DNA from 2 places in the Paenibacillus sp. D51F genome. Region 2 is predicted to be linked to the other one. Evidence: riboswitches for the same ligand, from Rfam matches in the RefSeq annotation. Region 2 holds a riboswitch; the other holds the start of a gene.
The links. Region 2 has a riboswitch for ZMP and ZTP ahead of ACLBWT_RS10345 (TIGR01440 family protein). Riboswitches for the same ligand answer to the same signal wherever they lie in the genome.
Positions count from the first base shown of each region.

Region 1: it holds a riboswitch for ZMP and ZTP, as region 2 does, so the genes downstream of both, ACLBWT_RS21360 (bifunctional 5,10-methylenetetrahydrofolate dehydrogenase/5,10-methenyltetrahydrofolate cyclohydrolase) here and ACLBWT_RS10345 (TIGR01440 family protein) in region 2, are expected to answer to the same signal.

Region 1 covers NZ_JBKFAO010000017.1:55,019-64,139, reverse strand. The annotation lists gene ACLBWT_RS21365 (ChbG/HpnK family deacetylase) at 17-913, opposite strand; gene ACLBWT_RS21360 (bifunctional 5,10-methylenetetrahydrofolate dehydrogenase/5,10-methenyltetrahydrofolate cyclohydrolase) at 943-1,794, opposite strand; ZMP/ZTP riboswitch at 1,855-1,936, opposite strand; gene ACLBWT_RS21355 (phosphodiester glycosidase family protein) at 2,081-3,016, shown strand; gene ACLBWT_RS21350 (GtrA family protein) at 3,033-4,046, shown strand; gene ACLBWT_RS21345 (class I SAM-dependent methyltransferase) at 4,184-5,098, shown strand; gene ACLBWT_RS21340 (S-layer homology domain-containing protein) at 5,424-7,325, shown strand; gene ACLBWT_RS21335 (hypothetical protein) at 7,500-7,769, opposite strand; gene ACLBWT_RS21330 (GNAT family N-acetyltransferase) at 8,015-9,121, shown strand, end outside.
Region 2 covers NZ_JBKFAO010000004.1:290,709-299,829, reverse strand. The annotation lists gene spoIIR (stage II sporulation protein R) at 3-779, shown strand; gene ACLBWT_RS10365 (L-threonylcarbamoyladenylate synthase) at 1,101-2,219, shown strand; gene ACLBWT_RS10360 (hypothetical protein) at 2,540-2,968, opposite strand; gene ACLBWT_RS10355 (manganese efflux pump MntP) at 2,998-3,564, shown strand; gene ACLBWT_RS10350 (low molecular weight protein arginine phosphatase) at 3,616-4,212, shown strand; ZMP/ZTP riboswitch at 4,338-4,419, shown strand; gene ACLBWT_RS10345 (TIGR01440 family protein) at 4,587-5,189, shown strand; gene ACLBWT_RS10340 (serine hydroxymethyltransferase) at 5,307-6,554, shown strand; gene upp (uracil phosphoribosyltransferase) at 6,887-7,516, shown strand; gene wecB (non-hydrolyzing UDP-N-acetylglucosamine 2-epimerase) at 7,534-8,679, shown strand; gene ACLBWT_RS10325 (AtpZ/AtpI family protein) at 8,867-9,088, shown strand; gene ACLBWT_RS10320 (ATP synthase subunit I) at 9,081-9,121, shown strand, end outside.

The DNA.
Region 1 (9,121 bases), on a different contig from region 2:
CTGCGTTCAAAGAGAATCACGGGCTTCGCCAAGCCCGCGAACCCGCTCGCTGCAGCTCCCGGATCTCTCTCCAGGACAGAAGCTTGATTTTCTCCGTCTCCAACAACAGCCGGATGTCGCGGTCGATCAAGAGGCGGTACTCCATTTCCCTTTCGCGGAAGCAGGCTGTCGCGGCCTTCAGCTCCTCCTTCACCTGCGAAGGATGCAGCGTCAGCTGCGTGATTCCCGGCCTAAGGCCTCTTAGAATTTCAATCAGCTGCCGCTTGGCTTCTTCATAGCTGCCCGATGAACAATAGGGCAGGGACGCCATATCGTCGATGAGGACAATCCCTCTTCGCCGGGCCGAATCGATCCGCCTTTGAAATCTTTCCTTTTGCTCCGAGCTGAAAGAAGGCTGCTCCACGATTCCCAAAGGAAGGTTGAAAGGAAGCCCGTATCGGCAGCAAAGCTCAAATACAGGCTCCAGAAAATCCCTGCCCGTATGGAGGCCAAGCACGCTTCCGGCATGGCTGTCCAGATGGGTCGGATCGATGCCTCCCTGTATGGCGCCCTGGATCTGGGCTTCCAACTCGAGCCTGACCTCCTCGGGATCGCCCTGCCGTTCCAGAAGCGAGATGTCGGCATGGAAAAATCCATCCTCATCGACCAAGCTGCGCAGCGCCCTCCCTCGATATAAAGGAGCCTGAGGCGACGTCTCTCCGCTGGACAGCGTAAGATGGATGCCCGTATGGCTCCGGGCCTTAGGGCTGGCGGAGCCAACGGCTTCCTTGGCGGCAGCGCCTGTCATCATGAGGGATGCCGAAGTAATCGAGCTGCGGGCAAACAGATCCATGACGGCATCGTTGGTCCCTCGGGTCAGTCCAAAATCGTCGGCATTCACGATGAGCAGCCGGTCCTCTCTCGTCCAGTCCATCCTAGGCTTCATCCCGCTCCCGTCTTCAATCAGCGGGCGGAAAGGGCTTTCTCCGCCGCATCCACCGTATGCTTGAGCAGCATCGCGATCGTGACCGGACCTACGCCCGCGGGAACCGGCGTAATCGCGCTCGCTTTAAGGGCGCAGGCCTCGTAGTCGACGTCGCCGACATTTCCTTCGTTGTAGCCGGCATCGAGAATGACGGCGCCTTCCTTGATCCATTCTCCCTGAATGAACTTCGGCTTGCCGACGGCCGCCACGACGATATCGCCAAGTCCGACAATCTCGTTCAGCCGCTGCGTCTTGGAGTGGCAGACGGTCACGGTCGCGTTGCGGTTCAGGAGCATGAGCGACACGGGCTTGCCAAGGATCGGGCTGCGTCCCACGACGACGGCATGCTTGCCCTCGATCGGAAGGCCGTAATAGTCGAGAATGGCGACGATGGCGGCAGGCGTGCAGGATGGATAGGCTGCGTAGCCGAAGGCGTTTTGCGCAAAGCCGAGCGCCGTGACCCCGTCCACATCCTTGTCGATCGCGATGGCCTCGAAAGCCTCCCTCTCGTCAATCTGCTCCGGCACGGGATGCTGCAGCAGGATGCCGTGAACGGCAGGGTCCTCGTTCAATCCGCGGATCACGTCCACAAGCTCCCCTGTCGTCGTTTCCGAATCGAGATGGATCCTCTTGGACTCCATGCCGAGCTTCCGGCAGGCATTGCCCTTCATCCGGACATAGGTCTCGGAAGCCGGGTCGTCTCCCACCAGAATCGTAACCAGGCACGGCACGACTCCTTTGCCGGCTAGAGTCTCGACTCTTTTGGCCAACTGCTCCTTGATTTCCCCGGCCACTCGGGCCCCATCCAATATCAGCGTTTGCTCCGTCATTTCTGCAGCTCTCCTTTTTTTGTCCGCTTAAAAACGCAAAGAGGTAAGGGGTATCCCCCTTACCTCTGCCCAGGCGTACGGCTGCTGTATCCGTGCGCTCCCTCATGGTTGGACCCATGCTCCGCCAGTCACGCACAGTCGGAATTTACTTTTGATGATACTGAAATCAGGCAAGATTGTAAATGCATTTTCTGCGGCTGGCCTGATTGGCGTCCTCCCATTTAAGTTTCATTACAGGTAGCGGATCTAAGATAACGGCAACAACCTCTTGAAGGAGTGATCGGCCATGTTCCACCGGCGCAAAAAAACCAAAATCATTGCTATCATCGCGATGTCCCTCCTCATCCTCTCCACCATCCTGTACCGTCTGGCAGACCGCTATCTGATCGAGCATGCCGAAGTCGTCGTCGCCCCGAACAGCACCGCCGTCGGGCAGACGACGGCCGCTTCTTCCACGGCGCAAGTCCAGTCGGATGACTGGAACTACTCCGATGCGAACCGGACGATAAGCATCAAGAAAGTCCAGACCGGCTCCGGTTCCGATGCCGTCACTTACTTCGTGGCGGACGTGAAATTTGCCGACACCCCGAACGTGTTGACCGCCCTGGCCAAAAACACCTTCGGCACGAACATTACCGAAAACACGTCGGCGATCGCCGCGGCGAACAACGCCGTGCTGGCGATCAACGGCGACTATTACGGCTTCCGCAGCGATGGAGTGATCATCCGCAACGGCACCTTGTACCGGGACGAGCCGGCGCGCGACGGCCTGGCCCTGCTCGGCAACGGCACCCTGCAGACCTATGACGAGGAGCAGACCTCCTCGGCCGACCTGCTTGCCGAGGGAGCGACGAACACGTTCTCCTTCGGGCCGGTTCTCGTGAAGGACGGCGAGGTCGCAGGCGACTTCAGCAGCGTGCGCATCGACAGCAACTTCGGCAACCGTTCCATTCAAGACTCCAATCCGCGGACCGGAATCGGGATGATCGCTCCCAACCATCTGGTGTTTGTCGTGGTCGACGGAAGGAGCAGCGGCTACAGCCGCGGCATGACTCTCACCGAGTTCGCGGACTTGTTCAAGAAGCTCGGCGCCACCGAAGCCTACAATCTCGACGGAGGCGGATCGTCCACGATGTACTTCATGGGCCGGGTCGTGAACAATCCTCTCGGCAAGGGCAACGAGCGAGGCGTGAGCGACATTATCTATGTTCCCCAGTCCTGACAAGGAGGCAACCGATATGACCATCCTTATTCCCTCATACGAGCCTGACGAGCGCCTTCTCGCCCTTGTCGGCAGCCTGAAGGCAGTCAGTTCCGACCCGATCCTGGTCGTGGACGACGGCAGCGGCGAGCAATACCGGACGATCTTCGATTCCTTGGAGAAAACGGGCTGCACCGTGCTGACGCATCGGTCGAACGAAGGCAAAGGCAGCGCGCTCAAGACCGGCTTCGACTATGTGCGGCGGCAGGGCGGCGGCGAGGGCGTCGTCTGCGCCGACAGCGACGGGCAGCATCTGCCTGGAGATATTGTACGGATTACGGAAGCCGTCCGCGAGCATCGCCGCCATATCGTGCTCGGCAGCCGGCAATTCACCGGCAAGGTTCCCATGCGGAGCCGCTTCGGAAATTCGGCGACGCGAATGGTTTATGCCCTCGCGACAGGAAGGCCTGTCCAGGATACGCAGACCGGCCTGCGCGGGTATTCCTCCGACATGCTGGACTGGCTGTGCGAAGTGCCGGGCGAGCGCTTCGAATACGAGATGAACATGCTGCTTGATGCTCCCCAAGCCGGTTATGGCCTGGTCGAGGTGCCGATCGACACGGTCTATCTGGAAGACAACAAGTCCTCCCACTTTCGTCCGCTCGCCGATTCCGCCCGGATCTATTTTCCATTCCTGAAGTTCTGCGCGTCCTCCGGGTTCGCCGCGATCCTGGACTTCTCGCTGCTGCTCCTGCTTCAATGGCTGACGTCCAGCTTGCTCCTGTCGGTCATCGGAGCGCGGATATGCAGCTCCATCTTCAATTACACGATGAATCGCCGCATGGTTTTCCCCCATGGCAAAGAGGCCGCGATCACAAAATCGCTGCCCCGGTACTTCTCGCTCGTCATCGTGATCGTCTTGCTGAACTACGGCTTGATGCTCTTCTTCCATGCCAGCATCGGCATCCCGCTCGTCGCGGCCAAGCTGATGACGGAAGCCTCCCTGTTCCTCTTCAGCTATTGGTCGCAGCGGAGATTCGTGTATGACTGAACAATAAAATCGCCTCAAATATGACAGAATAGTGAACTATGTAAAAATATTTGATAAATTATACCATAAAAATACAATAAAGTCAAGTGTTGTTTTTCGCCACGTCCCGATGATACAACGGAATAGAGGTGATGATCATGGAATCAAAAAGCTTGACCGCACTTGTCAGCGCGTTCTCGCGCGCCTACCACGCCGAGCACAATCCGGTCAAAATCTTCGACGACCGGATCGCCAGGCAGCTGCTGACCGATGAAGAATACGACGGAATCTCCAGCAACATGTCGCAGGCGATCGCGTTCTTCCAGCCCGGGTTCTCAGGGACGCAGGAGCAAGCCCTCCGCAAGGTTGTCGACCATCAGCTTTCACCCACTCCGCTCGGCCGGGCGGCATTTGCCGAGCGGGCACTGGCTGCGGCCGCCGCGCTTGGAGCCAGGCAGTACCTCATCTTCGCCGCAGGCTACGATACGTTCGCCTATCGCCAGCCGGAATGGGCCTCCAAGCTCGAGATCTTCGAGCTCGACCATCCCGTTACGGCCGCCGACAAGCATGCACGCGTGTCCGCCCTGCATATGGACCGGCCTCCCAATCTTCATCACATCGCCGTCGACCTCCGCGAGCCGGATTGGCAGAGACATGTGCTGGCCTGCGCCGGGTTCAATCCCGATCGGCTCAGCTTCTGCAGCCTGCTGGGCATCAGCTATTACCTCGCCAAAGACGATTTCCGGCAGCTGTTGTCCGGCATCGTTTCCCTGCTTCCGGCCGGCAGCGGCATCGTCTTCGATTATCCTGATGAGCAGACATTCACTCCTCAGGCAGGCGAGCGGGTGCAGAAGCAGCTCATGATGACCGCGCGTGCGGGCGAGCCGATGCAGGCAGGCTACTCCTGCTCCGAGCTGGAGCGGATGCTCGAAGAGATGGGTTTGCGGATTGATCAGCATCTGAATCCGGAGGAAATTACCGAGCAGCTGTTTCACGCCTATAATGAGAGCCAGCCCGAGCACCCGATTACGGCCTTCGATCATGTGAACTATTGCTTGGCGGTCAAGAGGTAGCCTGAAGAGGGCCTGAAGAGGGCCTGAAGAGGGCCTGAAGAGGGCCGAAGAGGGCCTGAAGAGAGCCTGCATCTTTCCTGCATCTTTCCTGCATCTTTCCTGCATCCTTCCTGCATCCTTCCTGCATCTTTCCTGTCTCTCCCTGTGCCAGCAACAACCGGCATTCATGCCCTCTTTTGAAGCCGACAGCCCGCTCTCATTTGCAGGCTATCGGCTTCTTCCTCCATTTCGTCCTCCACTCGTCTTGCGGCCTACCGATTATTCCCGTTACCGCCGATAACGAGAAGAAGGCATCAGATGAATAGAGTGAAGAGGGTGGGAACGAATGAACCGCAATCAAACCGCTTGGAAACCTCGCGAATGGATGCCGAGGACGACGGCCGCCTTCTGCGCATGCGCCCTGGCCGCAGGCATGCTGGCCGTATGGCCGCAGACAGCCGAAGCCGCAGACAGCATAGGGAAGACAACCGCCGCGAGAACGAAGGAAGAGATCGTCGAGAAATGGATGCAGAGCTACCTGCCCATGAAGCGGTCCTTTGCCTATATGAGCGGGAACGACATTTACGAGCAATTGCCGAGTCTGACAGCTCCTTTCCAGGAAGGCAAATTAAAAGCCGAGTATATCGAAGACGGAGTGCGGGCGACGAATTTCGTCCGTTATTTGGCCGGAGTCCCCGATGACGTGCAGCCGGACTGGACCCTGCATCGGCAGCAGCAGAGCGCATCGCTGATCAACGCCCTGAACGATCAGCTCAGCCACTCTCCGGCCAAGCCGGCCGGGATGGAGGAGGGACCGTACAAGCTGGGTTATGCAGGAGCAAGCAGCAGCAACCTCTATATGGGCAGCCCGACGCTGTACAGCAGCGTCCTCGGCTACATGTCGGACAGCGATCCAAGCAATATCGACCGGGTCGGCCACCGCAGATGGATCCTGAATCCGGCGATGACCCGGACGATGTTCGGCTATGTCCGGGCAGTCGAGACGGGCGGTTACGGGTCGCCGTACTCCTCCATGTACGTTTTTGACAAAGGAAGGACCGCTGGCAGCGTCGATTATGATTTCATCGGCTGGCCGGCAGCAGGTTATTTCCCGTCCGAAGCCTTCTCGCCCTCGGACGCCTGGTCGGTATCGCTGAACACGGACCGGTACGACAAAAACGACACGGACTCCATCACCGTAACGGTGACCCGGCAAGAAGACGGCCGGAAATGGACGCTGGACAAGTCGGATACGGACAAGTCCGGCGAATACTTCCGTGTCGACAAAGGCGGTTACGGCGGCATTCCGGTCTGCATTATCTTCCGTCCGGACGGAATATCGGACTTCAAAGAGGACGACCGCTTCCACGTGCGCATAGACGGCCTCCGCTCCAAAGCCAGTCCGGAAACGTCGATCGAATATGATACCGTCTTCTTCCGGATGACGGAAATGAAACGGTTCGGCAGCGATGCGGTCGCGCTTGCACCGGGCGAGAGCGTCCCGCTGCGCCTCTATTCAACGGGGGAAGGCGCTGTGGCAGGCGGAATGGCGGGACAGCTGGAATCGAGCGAGCCGTCCGTCGCGTCGGTGGATTCCTCCGGCGTCTTGCGCGGCTTGAAGGCGGGCGCTGCTTATATCCGCTACAGCAACTATTTGGGACAGGAGAACTCGCTCTACGTCACCGTGCGGCCGGCAGCGCCGGGCGACACCCCGAGCGGCTGGGCGAAGGAAGCCTATGCGAAGGCGAAGGGCGCCGGTCTCATCCCCTATTCCCTGGACACGCAGTACCAGACGCCGATCCGCCGCATAGATTTCGTGCGCATGCTCGTCGGGGTTTATGAAAACACCACGGGAAGCAGCCTTCCGGCAGACCGGAAGCCGTTTCAGGATACGAGCGACTCCAACGTCTCCAAGGCGGTGTCTGCCGGACTGATCAGCGGCGTCTCCCCGACCGAGTTCGCTCCCTTGGCGAAGATTACCCGCCAGGAGGCCGCGGCCCTGCTGACCCGGCTGGAGAGCAAGCTGGCAAGCGTTGCCGGAAAGCCGCCGGGATCCGCCGCTCCAACCGGCGCGTTCGCAGATGACGAGGCGATCGCCTCGTGGGCGAAGGCGGACGTATACCGCTCCGTCGGTCTCGGCCTGATGCAGGGCGTCGGCCAGAACCGCTTCAACCCGATGGGCAATCTGACGGTGGAGCAGTCGATTCAGATTTTCCAGAGAACGTTCGAGCGATTCGCGGGAGAGTAGGCCCGCTGCCCGGGCTTCAGGCTCCAGATTCAGCATGAAAGCGCTAAGGGACACCTCGCAGGGTGTCCTTTTCGGTCTTTCCGGTCGTAAGCACGATTGAAGCCTCGCTTCTATCCGGCTTCGGCCATCTCCCGGAGGGAACCTCGGCTCTCTACATCCCGAGGGCGCTCGGACTTAACGATGCTGTACGCGGCAGGATACGCTGTCCTCGTGGCTCTTTTCGCCGCCATCCTGACCGATAGCAGCAAGACGATCGGATTTCAGCATCATTTTATTTCGTCTTGAATCGATTCTGTATTGGCCGGCTTGGGCACTTGCTTCTCGCTCTTTTCGACCATGTACGATTATTCCATCTTCAAGCAAATAGGCGATATAGGCGCTCCCCGCATCGACAGCGGCGATCTGCCGGCCATGCTGCTCGTGCCCTCGGAATTCACTCGGCAAACAGCCGCCCCCGGCTCTCTTCGTATAAAACTCTTTAGTCTAAATTACCCCTTGATCCTACTGGGAATATATTCAACCATATTTTACGAGGGAAAGATTTAATCCGCTCCAAACCTAAACATTAAATCCCTACTACGATTGAGGAGTGATGGTGGTTGAAGACGAACGAACATACAAATGAACCTGTGAGAGGTCGCTATTTGTAACCCTTACACCTCTCATTAGGCCATGGGAGGCAACCGGAAATGATGTCGCTAAAAAACATGGTACGGGGAACGGAAAACGATTCCTCGGCCAAACAACTGATTTCATGCTGGGAGCATGATGCCAACACGCTGACGTTTTGGAGAGCAAGCAGCAATTTTGTCTACTTGTCTGAAAGAAACGGCGTTCGGCAATTTCTACGGTATATCCATGAAGAGGACAACAGTCTCGAGAATATTCGGGCAGAGCTTGATTTCATCCTGTATCTGATATCGTCCGGCTATCCGGCTGCCGCTCCTGTCCTATCCCGATACGGCAACTGGATCGAAACGATCCGGACGGCAGATGGATCGTACTTCGGCGTTGTATTTGAACAAGCCAAGGGAAACCATATTCCGCTAGATCTCATGACGGATCGGCATGCCGAAGAGTGGGGAAGGTCGCTTGCTTCGCTGCATCTTTTATCCGAGTCTTATTCGGCCGTGTCGAAATCCCGACAAAGCTGGATGGACGCCCTAAACTTCATCGCCTCCGTATTGCAGCGGCATCCCTCGGAGGAAATGGCCCGGCACGAGCTAGAACGCATCCGTGAACAGCTCTCCAAGCTTCCGACTGAAGAGAGACATATGGGCTTGATTCATTATGACTTCGAAACGGACAATATTTTTTATGACGAAGAGGAATCCCGCTTTTCCGTCATCGATTTTGACGATGCCATGATCCACTGGTACGGGATGGATGCAGCATCGGCCCTGAGCGATCTGGCGGAGCAAGAGGATGCCGGCGCCCAGCGGAAAATCGAGCATTTTCTAATCGGGTATCGGTCCATTAAACCGTTGGATGAACGCTGTGTGCAGACGTTCCCTCTTTTTCAAAGGTTTGCAGACCTGTATGCGTTCGCACGTCTCCTCCGCAGCGTGGAGAATATGGATATCCATCGCTCGCCCGAGTGGGCTCTTCAGCTTCGGATCAAGCTCTTGAAGGCGTGCGATCGGCTGCGGTACCGCTTGAGGCCGACAGTAGAACTGCGACCCATCGATCCAAATAACTGGTACGCTTGCACCCAGCTTGAAGTCACGGACGAGCAGAAGGACGTATTTCCTGTACCTGCGGTCTATTGGCTCGCTGAGTCCGCCTATTGCGGGTTC
Region 2 (9,121 bases):
CAATGTCCGTTCATTCCTATACTTCGGTGTCCCGCCCTTATCCGTCGGCAGCTTCCCGTCCTTATTCGGCATCAGCCCATTCGTACCGGTTCCCGTTCCGCCTGTCCTACCTGTACCTCATTGTCTGTGTCGCCTTCCTGATGATGAGCTGGGAAAATGTCCGCAACGATGCCGCTCTGGCTCAAAGCTCCATTCCTAGCGAGGCCATCCGGCTGCGCATCCTCGCCAACTCGGATTCCGCCGTCGACCAGGCTACGAAGCGCGTCGTGCGCGATGCCGTCGTGCAGGCGATGAACGGCTGGGCCGCAGGGCCTCAGACGATCGAAGAAGCCCGTGCCACGCTGCATTCCCGCATGGGGGAAATCGAAGGAATCATAGCCCGCACGCTGCAGGATCGCGGATTCTCCTACAGCTACAAAGCCGAGCTCGGCCAAGTGGCTTTCCCCACTAAAGTCTACGGCGAGCAGGTTTATCCGGCAGGCGACTATGAAGCGCTCCTCATCACCCTTGGCGAAGGAAAAGGCCAGAACTGGTGGTGCGTCCTTTTCCCTCCGCTGTGCTTCCTGGACTCATCGTCCGGCGACGCGTCTCCTAAGGCAGAGGCTGCTGCTGCGGTTGAGGACAGCAAGCCGGACCGGCTGTCGAAGGCCGATGCCGGCAAATCTGCCTCGGCCAAAACCGATGCTCCTGCAGAGGCAGGGCAAGCCCCAGAAGCCAAATTTTTCATCTGGGAGCTGATTGAGTCGTTCTTTTCCTTCCTGCGCGGCCTCTTTGCCTGATGGGCTGGGCGGGAGCTACTCGGCGTCCGAGAATGCAAGAGGCGCCTTTGGCGGACAACGATGTCCGTTCAGCCGGAGTCCGTCTCTACTGCCGGATGGCGCGCCATCCAAACGGCTTGATATCTACGTTTACCCCTTATCAATGACGATGGGATCTGCCTGCCGGCGGCCGTTAGCAGTCTTTGCAAGGGGTGTTTTCATTTCCTGCCTGCATGGACGGAAGGCATCGGAAGGTTGGTAACGCGGCTGCGCGAGAGGTATACTGAAGCTATATCGCCGGGGGCTTCCGCGGCAATCCCGGATGAGAAGGAATGGAACCGAATGACGACGACAAGCACGATTTATTGGAGAAGCGGAGCGGCGGGAGCTGTTTCGGCAAAAGAATTGCAGGAAGCGGCCGATCTGCTGCGTTCCGGCGGAACGGTGGCTTTTCCGACGGAAACGGTGTACGGCCTCGGCGCGGATGCCCGCAGCACGGCGGCGGTAGAAAGCGTGTTTCAAGCGAAAGGCAGGCCGTCCGACAATCCGCTGATCGTCCATATCGCCGATGAGCGGCAGCTGGAAGGGCTCGCTGCAAGCCTGACGGAGACGGAGCGCGGCTTGATGAGGTCCTTCTGGCCCGGTCCGCTGACTCTCGTGCTCCCGGCGCTTCCGGATGCCGTATCGCCGCGCGTGACGGCGGGGCTGGATACGGTCGCGGTCCGCATGCCGGACCACCCGCTGGCGCTGGCTCTGATCCGTGAAGCGGGCTGTCCCGTCGCGGCGCCGAGCGCGAACCGCTCGGGCCGTCCAAGCCCGACTGCTGCCTCGCATGTGCTGGAGGATCTGGCCGGACGGATCGGCGGCGTGCTGGACGGCGGAGCGACCGGAGTCGGGCTGGAGTCGACGGTTGTCGAGGCTATCGGAGAGCGGTCGGTCCGCATCCTGCGGCCCGGCGGCGTAACGCCGGAGCAGCTGCGGGCGGCGGGGTACGCCGTCGAGTTCGATGCCGGAGCCGGCATCCCGGCCCTTGGGCGGCCGGCGTCCCGGACGGCGGTCTCCGGGACCGCTGCTTCCCAGCCGACGGCGCCCCGCTCGCCCGGCATGAAATACGCCCACTATGCGCCGCGCGGGGAGATGACCCTCGTATCCGGCTCGCCGGAAGAGGTGCGCGCATATATCCAAGCCGAGGCCGATGCGGCGTCTGCGCAGGGGCTGCGCACCGGCATTCTCGCCTACGAGGAGACGGAGGCTTCCTACCGGGCCGATGCTGTTCTAGCCTGCGGCTCTCTCGGGAAGCTGGAAAGCGCCGCCCGATCGCTCTATTCCGTTCTGCGAGAGTTCGACGAGCTTGGCGCCGAGCGGATTTGGGCCGAAGCCTGCCCGTCGGAAGGCATCGGTCTTGCTCTGCTTAACCGGCTGGCCAAGGCCGCCGGCGGCAGGCAGGTCGATGCGGGCTAAAGGCAGCTCCATCTGCGGGCTGGCCTCAGCTTGATTTATTTTCCTGATGCTTCATAGGCTATCGGACATACGATCCGTTATTTCACACAAATCGTGCGTTAAAATAATTTTAACGGACATAGGATCCGCTATTTCAAGGAAAGACATAGAAAACAGCGGGTTTCTGCACAAATAGCGGAACGTATGTCCGATAATTGCAAGGAAACCGGCTTTCGGGCGAAATAGCGGAACGTATGTCCGATAAAACGGTGGGTTCCCCGCTATGTGCTGAAATGCGAAGGGCAATAATCCCTGCTGCTCGTATGGCTGCAGTCCATGCGTCAGACCTCGTCCCGCTCTGCGAGCCAGGTCCAGCGCGTCACCTCGCCCCGCTCTGCGAGCCAGGTCCAGCGCGTCTGCTCGTCCCGCCCAGCGAGCCAGGTCCAGCGCGTCTGCTCGTCTCGCTCTGGCGTCTGCTCGTCCCGCCCAGTGCATCTGACCAAGCCAGGTCCAGCGCATCTGACCTCGCCCCGCTCTGCGAGCCAGGTCCAGCGCGTCACCTCGCTCCGCTCTGCGAGCCAGGTCCAGCGCGTCACCTCGCCCCGCTCTGCGAGCCAGGTCCAGCGCGTCACCTCGCCCCGCTCTGCGAGCCAGGTCCAGCGCATCTGACCTCGCCCCGCTCTGCGAGCCAGGTCCAGCGCGTCACCTCGCCCCGCTCTCCGGGACAGGTCATATTCTCTCTCCTTGTCCGCATAAGCTGGATAGAACAAGCCAGCGTAGGTAAGGAGAGATTGCGCAAATGTTGGAAGCGGGACTGCATGAAGGACAGCTGCTCACTTTATTGATCATGGCGCTAGCTCTCGGGATGGATGCCTTTTCGCTGGGAGTCGGCATCGGAATGAGAGGCATCCGGATCCAGGACATCTTGAAGCTGAGTCTGATTATCGGCATTTTCCATGTCGTCATGCCGCTTCTGGGCTTGTACACGGGCCATTACATGAGCTTTCTGCTTGGTCACGTGGCGACGGCCGCGGCGGGAATCCTGCTCATTCTGCTCGGCGGCCATATGCTTCTCGCCGCTTGGAGAGGCGATGGCGAATCGCCGTCCTTCACGGACCACAGGACCGCGGGGGGCATGCTGCTGTTCGCTCTGAGCGTCAGTGTCGATTCCTTCTCCGTCGGAATTTCGCTGGGTATGTTCGCGGCCGACCTGATTCTCACCATCCTTCTGTTCGGAATGGCCGGAGGGCTGATGTCGGTAGCCGGACTGCTGGCCGGCCGGCGCATCGGGAGAAGCATGGGGAGCTACGGGGAAGCGGCTGGCGGGGCGATTTTACTTACTTTCGGCATCCTCTTCCTGCTGTAGGGATATCCCGGCGGCAGGGGAAGCCGCTCAAGGGAAAAGGAGAGGGAGTCCATGCGCATCTTGTTTGTCTGTACCGGAAACACTTGCCGTTCCCCGATGGCAGAGGCATTCCTGAGGGAGCTCTCGGTTGAGAGGGGGCTGCGGCTTGAAGTCCGCTCAGCGGGAGTATCGACCGTGGACGGATTGCCTGTATCGCGCCATGCGCTTCAGGTGCTGGAAAATAACGGCATCGCTCATAAAGGCGCATCGACGCCTGCGAGCGAAAGCCTGCTTGAATGGGCCGATCTCGTGCTGACGATGACTTCCTCCCATAAGCAAGCGCTTCTGAGGTATTGGCCGGGAGCTTCCGGAAAAGTCCATACCTTGAAAGAATACGCCTCGCCGGGACAGGATGGAGCGGCCGGAGAACTGGACAGGCACTATAGCGAAAGAATGATCGCCCAGTCGCTTGGCCGCCGTCCCGACGACGCAGTGGAACGGCGGATCCGGGAGCTGGAACGGCAGCTTCCCCTTCCGGACATCGCCGATCCGTACGGAGGCTCCTACGAGGATTACGCCCGCTGCGCGGAGGAAATCCGCGAGGCGCTGTCGAGCTTGCTGGAGCGTCCGGAATTCCAATCCGGATCATCCGAAAGGAATGAAGGATAGCGGGATCGGCCGCGGCAGCGCGCCTTTTTTCGGATCGCATTCATTGGGAAAAAGAGGCCTTGCAGAAGGCTTATCCATCATTGACTTTCCCTTTTCGTGTAAGCTATGATGAAAGCAAGAAACACGGTTTCCGGTGTAACTGGCGACGAAGTGGGAATAACCACGATGGAGCATCGGAACATACGGCCGGTCGCCTGGGCAGAGAGCAAGCACGCAATCTTTTTTGCGCGCGTTGCTCTCTTTGTCATTTTGGGTAGTCTCGTCTAAAAGGCCTTCGGTCCGGTATAATAGAACCGAAACGGTGAACTTGTCCTTTCTTCCGGGAGCCGCTTGCAGCGGAGACGGAAAAGGGGCTGAGACAGGAGGATGCTGGGATGACGAATGGATCGAAGCCGGAGGCGGCAATAACAGCCGGGGTCGAAACGCTTGTGCGCGAGCTCACTGGCGGCGGACGCCTGCGGGAAGGGCAGCTGCTCGTTCTCGGAGTCAGCACGAGCGAGGTGCTCGGCAGGCATATCGGCACCTCGGGCAGCACGGATGCAGCAGCGGCGATATTTGCCGGCGTGGAGGCGGCGCGCAAGGAGATCGGCTTCACGCCGGTGTACCAGTGCTGCGAGCATTTGAACCGGGCGCTCGTTCTGGAGCGTGCCGTTGCCGAGAGGCTCGGACTGGAGCAAGTCGCCGCCGTGCCGGTCCCTGGCGCCGGCGGCTCGATGGCCGCTTATGCCTACCGTCACCTGGCGGATGCTTGCCTCGTGGAGACGGTGCAGGCTCATGCCGGCATCGATATCGGCGAAACGCTCATCGGCATGCATTTGCGCCGGGTTGCCGTGCCTCTGCGTCCTTCCCTGAAGCAGATCGGCGAAGCGCGTGTGACGATGGCGTTCACCCGGCCGAAGCTGATCGGAGGCTCCCGCGCCGTCTACGAGCTGCCGCCTGGGGATGATTTGTCCGGCTCTGCCGGAAGCTGCGACTGAAAGGCGAGCCTGCCTTAAGCACTGATGTTCTAAACACTGATGTTCTAAACACTGATGTTCTAATCACTGATGTTCTAATCACTGATGCATCCATTATGAGGGAGGACTTGATCCAACATGGAAAATCTCCGCAAGCAGGATCCTGAAGTATTGAAGGCAATGGGGCTCGAGCTGCAGCGCCAGCGCGACAACATCGAGCTGATCGCATCGGAAAACATCGTCAGCGAAGCCGTCCTTGAAGCGATGGGCAGCGTTCTGACGAACAAATACGCTGAAGGCTATCCGGGCAAGCGCTACTATGGCGGCTGCGAGCATGTCGACATCGTGGAAGACATCGCGCGCGACCGCGCGAAGGAGCTGTTCGGCGCCGAGCACGCCAACGTCCAGCCGCATTCCGGCGCTCAGGCCAACATGGCGGTTTACCTGGCTGCCCTTAAGCCTGGCGACACGGTTCTCGGCATGAACCTGGCCCATGGCGGCCATCTGACGCACGGCAGCCCGGTCAACGCATCCGGCCTCTACTATAACTTCGTCGCATACGGCGTCGAGGAAGACACGTTCACGATCGACTACGACAACCTCCGCAAGGCGGCCTTCAAGCATCGCCCGCGCATGATCGTAGCCGGAGCGAGCGCTTATCCGCGCATCATCGACTTCGAGAAGATCGGCCAGATCGCCAAAGACGTCGGCGCGCTCTTCTTCGTCGACATGGCGCACATCGCCGGCATGGTGGCCGCCGGCCTGCACCCGAGCCCGGTGCCGCACGCGCATTTCGTGACGACGACGACGCACAAGACGCTGCGCGGACCGCGCGGCGGCCTGATCCTCACGACCAAAGCCTGGGCGGCTGCCATCGACAAGGCCGTCTTCCCGGGATCGCAGGGCGGCCCTCTGATGCACATCATCGCGGCCAAAGCCGTGGCATTGGGCGAGGCACTGCAGCCTGAATTCAAAACCTACGCCAAAAACGTCATCGACAACGCGAAGGTGTTGGCCGATTCCCTGTCGGGCAAAGGCCTGAACATCGTCTCCGGCGGCACGGACAACCACCTCATGCTGCTCGACACCCGCAATCTGAACATCACGGGCAAGGAAGCCGAGCATGTGCTTGATTCCGTCGGCATCACGGTGAACAAAAACGCCATCCCGTTCGATCCGACCAGCCCGTTCGTTACGAGCGGCATCCGGATCGGAACGCCGGCCGCGACTTCGCGCGGCATGGACGCGGACGCGATGCGCACGATCGCCGACGTCATCGACATGACCCTCCGCAGTCCGAAGGACGAGGCCGTCCTGGCCAAGGCCAGCGCCATCGTACGCGAGCTCACGGGCCGCTTCCCGCTCTATACCGATATCAAGTATTAATAGGCAAGAAACCCCCGTCCGGCGATTCTCCGCTGGACGGGGTTCTTTGCGTGGACAGCCGTTCAGCCGCCTTGTTCTGACGAGCCGGGCACAGCTTATCTCTCCGTATGCCTGCGATGGAACCGGGGGCGGATCCGGCCGGCCAGCCAAGGAAATACGGAAGCAAGGAGGCAAGGACAAGGCCTGCCTGGAGCCATCTGCTTCCGCAGCGATATTTCGCCTTCTACAATGCTTGATGCGCTCGCTCTTGGGGAATGCTATAATAGTTGGGATTATGCTCCGATGCTGTCGGAGAAAAGCAAATTTTAGCGAAATTCAGGAGGGCAACCCCCATGGGCAATCTGGTCATATGCGACCATCCGCTTATCCAGCACAAGCTGACGTATATTCGGGACAAAGACACCAAGACCAAAGACTTCCGCGAGCTTGTCGACGAAGTAGCCACGCTGATGGCCTATGAGATCACGAGGGAAATGCCCCTGGACACGATCCGGGTGGAGACTCCCGTCGCCGTGGCCGAATCCAAAGTACTGTCCGGCAGGATGCTCGGCATCGTGCCTATTCTGCGCGCCGGCCTGGGCATGGTCGACGGCATCCTCAAGCTGATTCCGGCCGCCAAGGTAGGGCATATCGGCCTCTCACGCGACCATGACACGCTGCTGCCGACGGAATATTACATCAATCTTCCTACAGACGCGACGGAGCGGCTGCTCATCGTCGTCGACCCGATGCTGGCGACCGGCGGCTCGGCCAACGCCGCCATCGAAGCGCTCAAGAAGCGCGGCTGCACCCAGCTCAAGCTGATGGTGCTGATCGCTTCTCCGGAAGGGATTCGCGCCATTCAGGAAGCGCATCCCGAGATCGACATTTACGCCGCGGCCGTGGACGAGAAGCTCAACGAGAAGGGCTACATCATTCCGGGCCTGGGCGACGCCGGCGACAGGATGTTCGGAACGAAGTAAGGGGGAGAATTAACCGCATGGAGAAACTGAAAGTGATGACCGTCTTCGGCACGAGGCCGGAGGCGGTCAAGATGGCTCCGCTTGTGCTGGAGCTGCAGAAGCATTCGGAGCAGATCGAGCCGATCGTCTGCGTGACGGCCCAGCACCGCCAGATTCTGGACCAGGTGCTGGAGCTTTTCCGCATCAAGCCGGACTATGATCTCAACGTCATGAAGGACCGCCAGACGCTGACGGAGACGACCGTCCGCGTGCTGGAGGGAATCGAGCCCGTGCTGAAGGAGGCCCGTCCGGATATCGTGCTCGTGCACGGAGACACGCAGACGACGTTCCTGGCCAGCTATGCTTCGTTCCTGCAGCAGATCCAGGTGGGCCATGTCGAAGCGGGCCTGCGCACCTGGAACAAGATGTCCCCGTATCCGGAGGAGATGAACCGCCAGCTGGCCGGCGTTCTGTCGGACGTGCACTTCGCGCCGACGGACTGGTCCGCAGGCAATCTGCGCCGGGAGAGCAAGCCGGAATCCGCGATCTATGTGACGGGCAATACGGCGACGGACGTCTTCCAGTATACGGTGGATCCGGAATTCACCCACCCGATGCTGGACTGGGCTGCCGGCAAGCGCCTCATTCTGATGACCGCCCACCGGCGCGAATCGCTCGGCGAGCCGCATCGCAACATCTTCCGCGCCGTCAAGCGCATCGCCGATGAGTTCGACGACATCGCCATCGTGTACGCCGTGCACCCGAATCCCGCCGTGCGCGAGCCGGCGCAGGAGCTTCTGGGCAATCATCCGCGGATCAAGCTGATCGAGCCGCTGGACGTGTTCGAGATTCACAATTTCTTCCCGCATACGTATCTGCTGCTCACCGACTCCGGCGGCATGCAGGAGGAAGCTCCTTCCTTCGGCATTCCGACGCTGGTGCTGCGCGACACGACCGAGCGGCCGGAAGGGATCGAGGCCGGAACGCTGGAGCTGGTCGGCACGGACGAGACCCGCGTCTACGAGCGGACTCGCGTGCTGCTTACCGACCAGGGAACGTATGAGCGCATGAGCCAGGCGGCCAATCCTTACGGAGACGGGGCTGCATCGGAGAGAATCGTCGCCGCCATCCTGCATCATTTTGGCAGAGGCGAAAGACCTGAGCCGTTCACACAACGTTCATAGTTTTCGGGGGAAGAGCGTCAACTCCAACAACGACACAGCATACAGTTCAACTGTATGGTTTGCCAAAGCGAAAAATCCCGTCATTTCAAGGTTTTTTTGCCCAAGTTCACGGAAAGTTTGCTATTATCAAAATTGACAAACCTTCGATTGCTTGGATAAAATAATGAGGGTTGATAGGGGACAAACCATGGCCAGGAAGAGCAAGGGAGAAGACCCGCTGAAGGCGCTTGCGCTTGTAGGCGCGCTTGGCATCGATGTCGCCATATGCACGTACATCGGTTATTGGCTCGCTGCCCGTTACGGGGGAACTCCAGGATGGATCATCGCCGGGGTGTTCGCCGGGCTGGCGGCAGGAATTGTTTCCGTCATCTTTATCGTCAGAAAGGTTCTGGAGGACAGCAATGAATGAAGTGCTCAAGATGACCAAGTCAGCGGTCTTGCT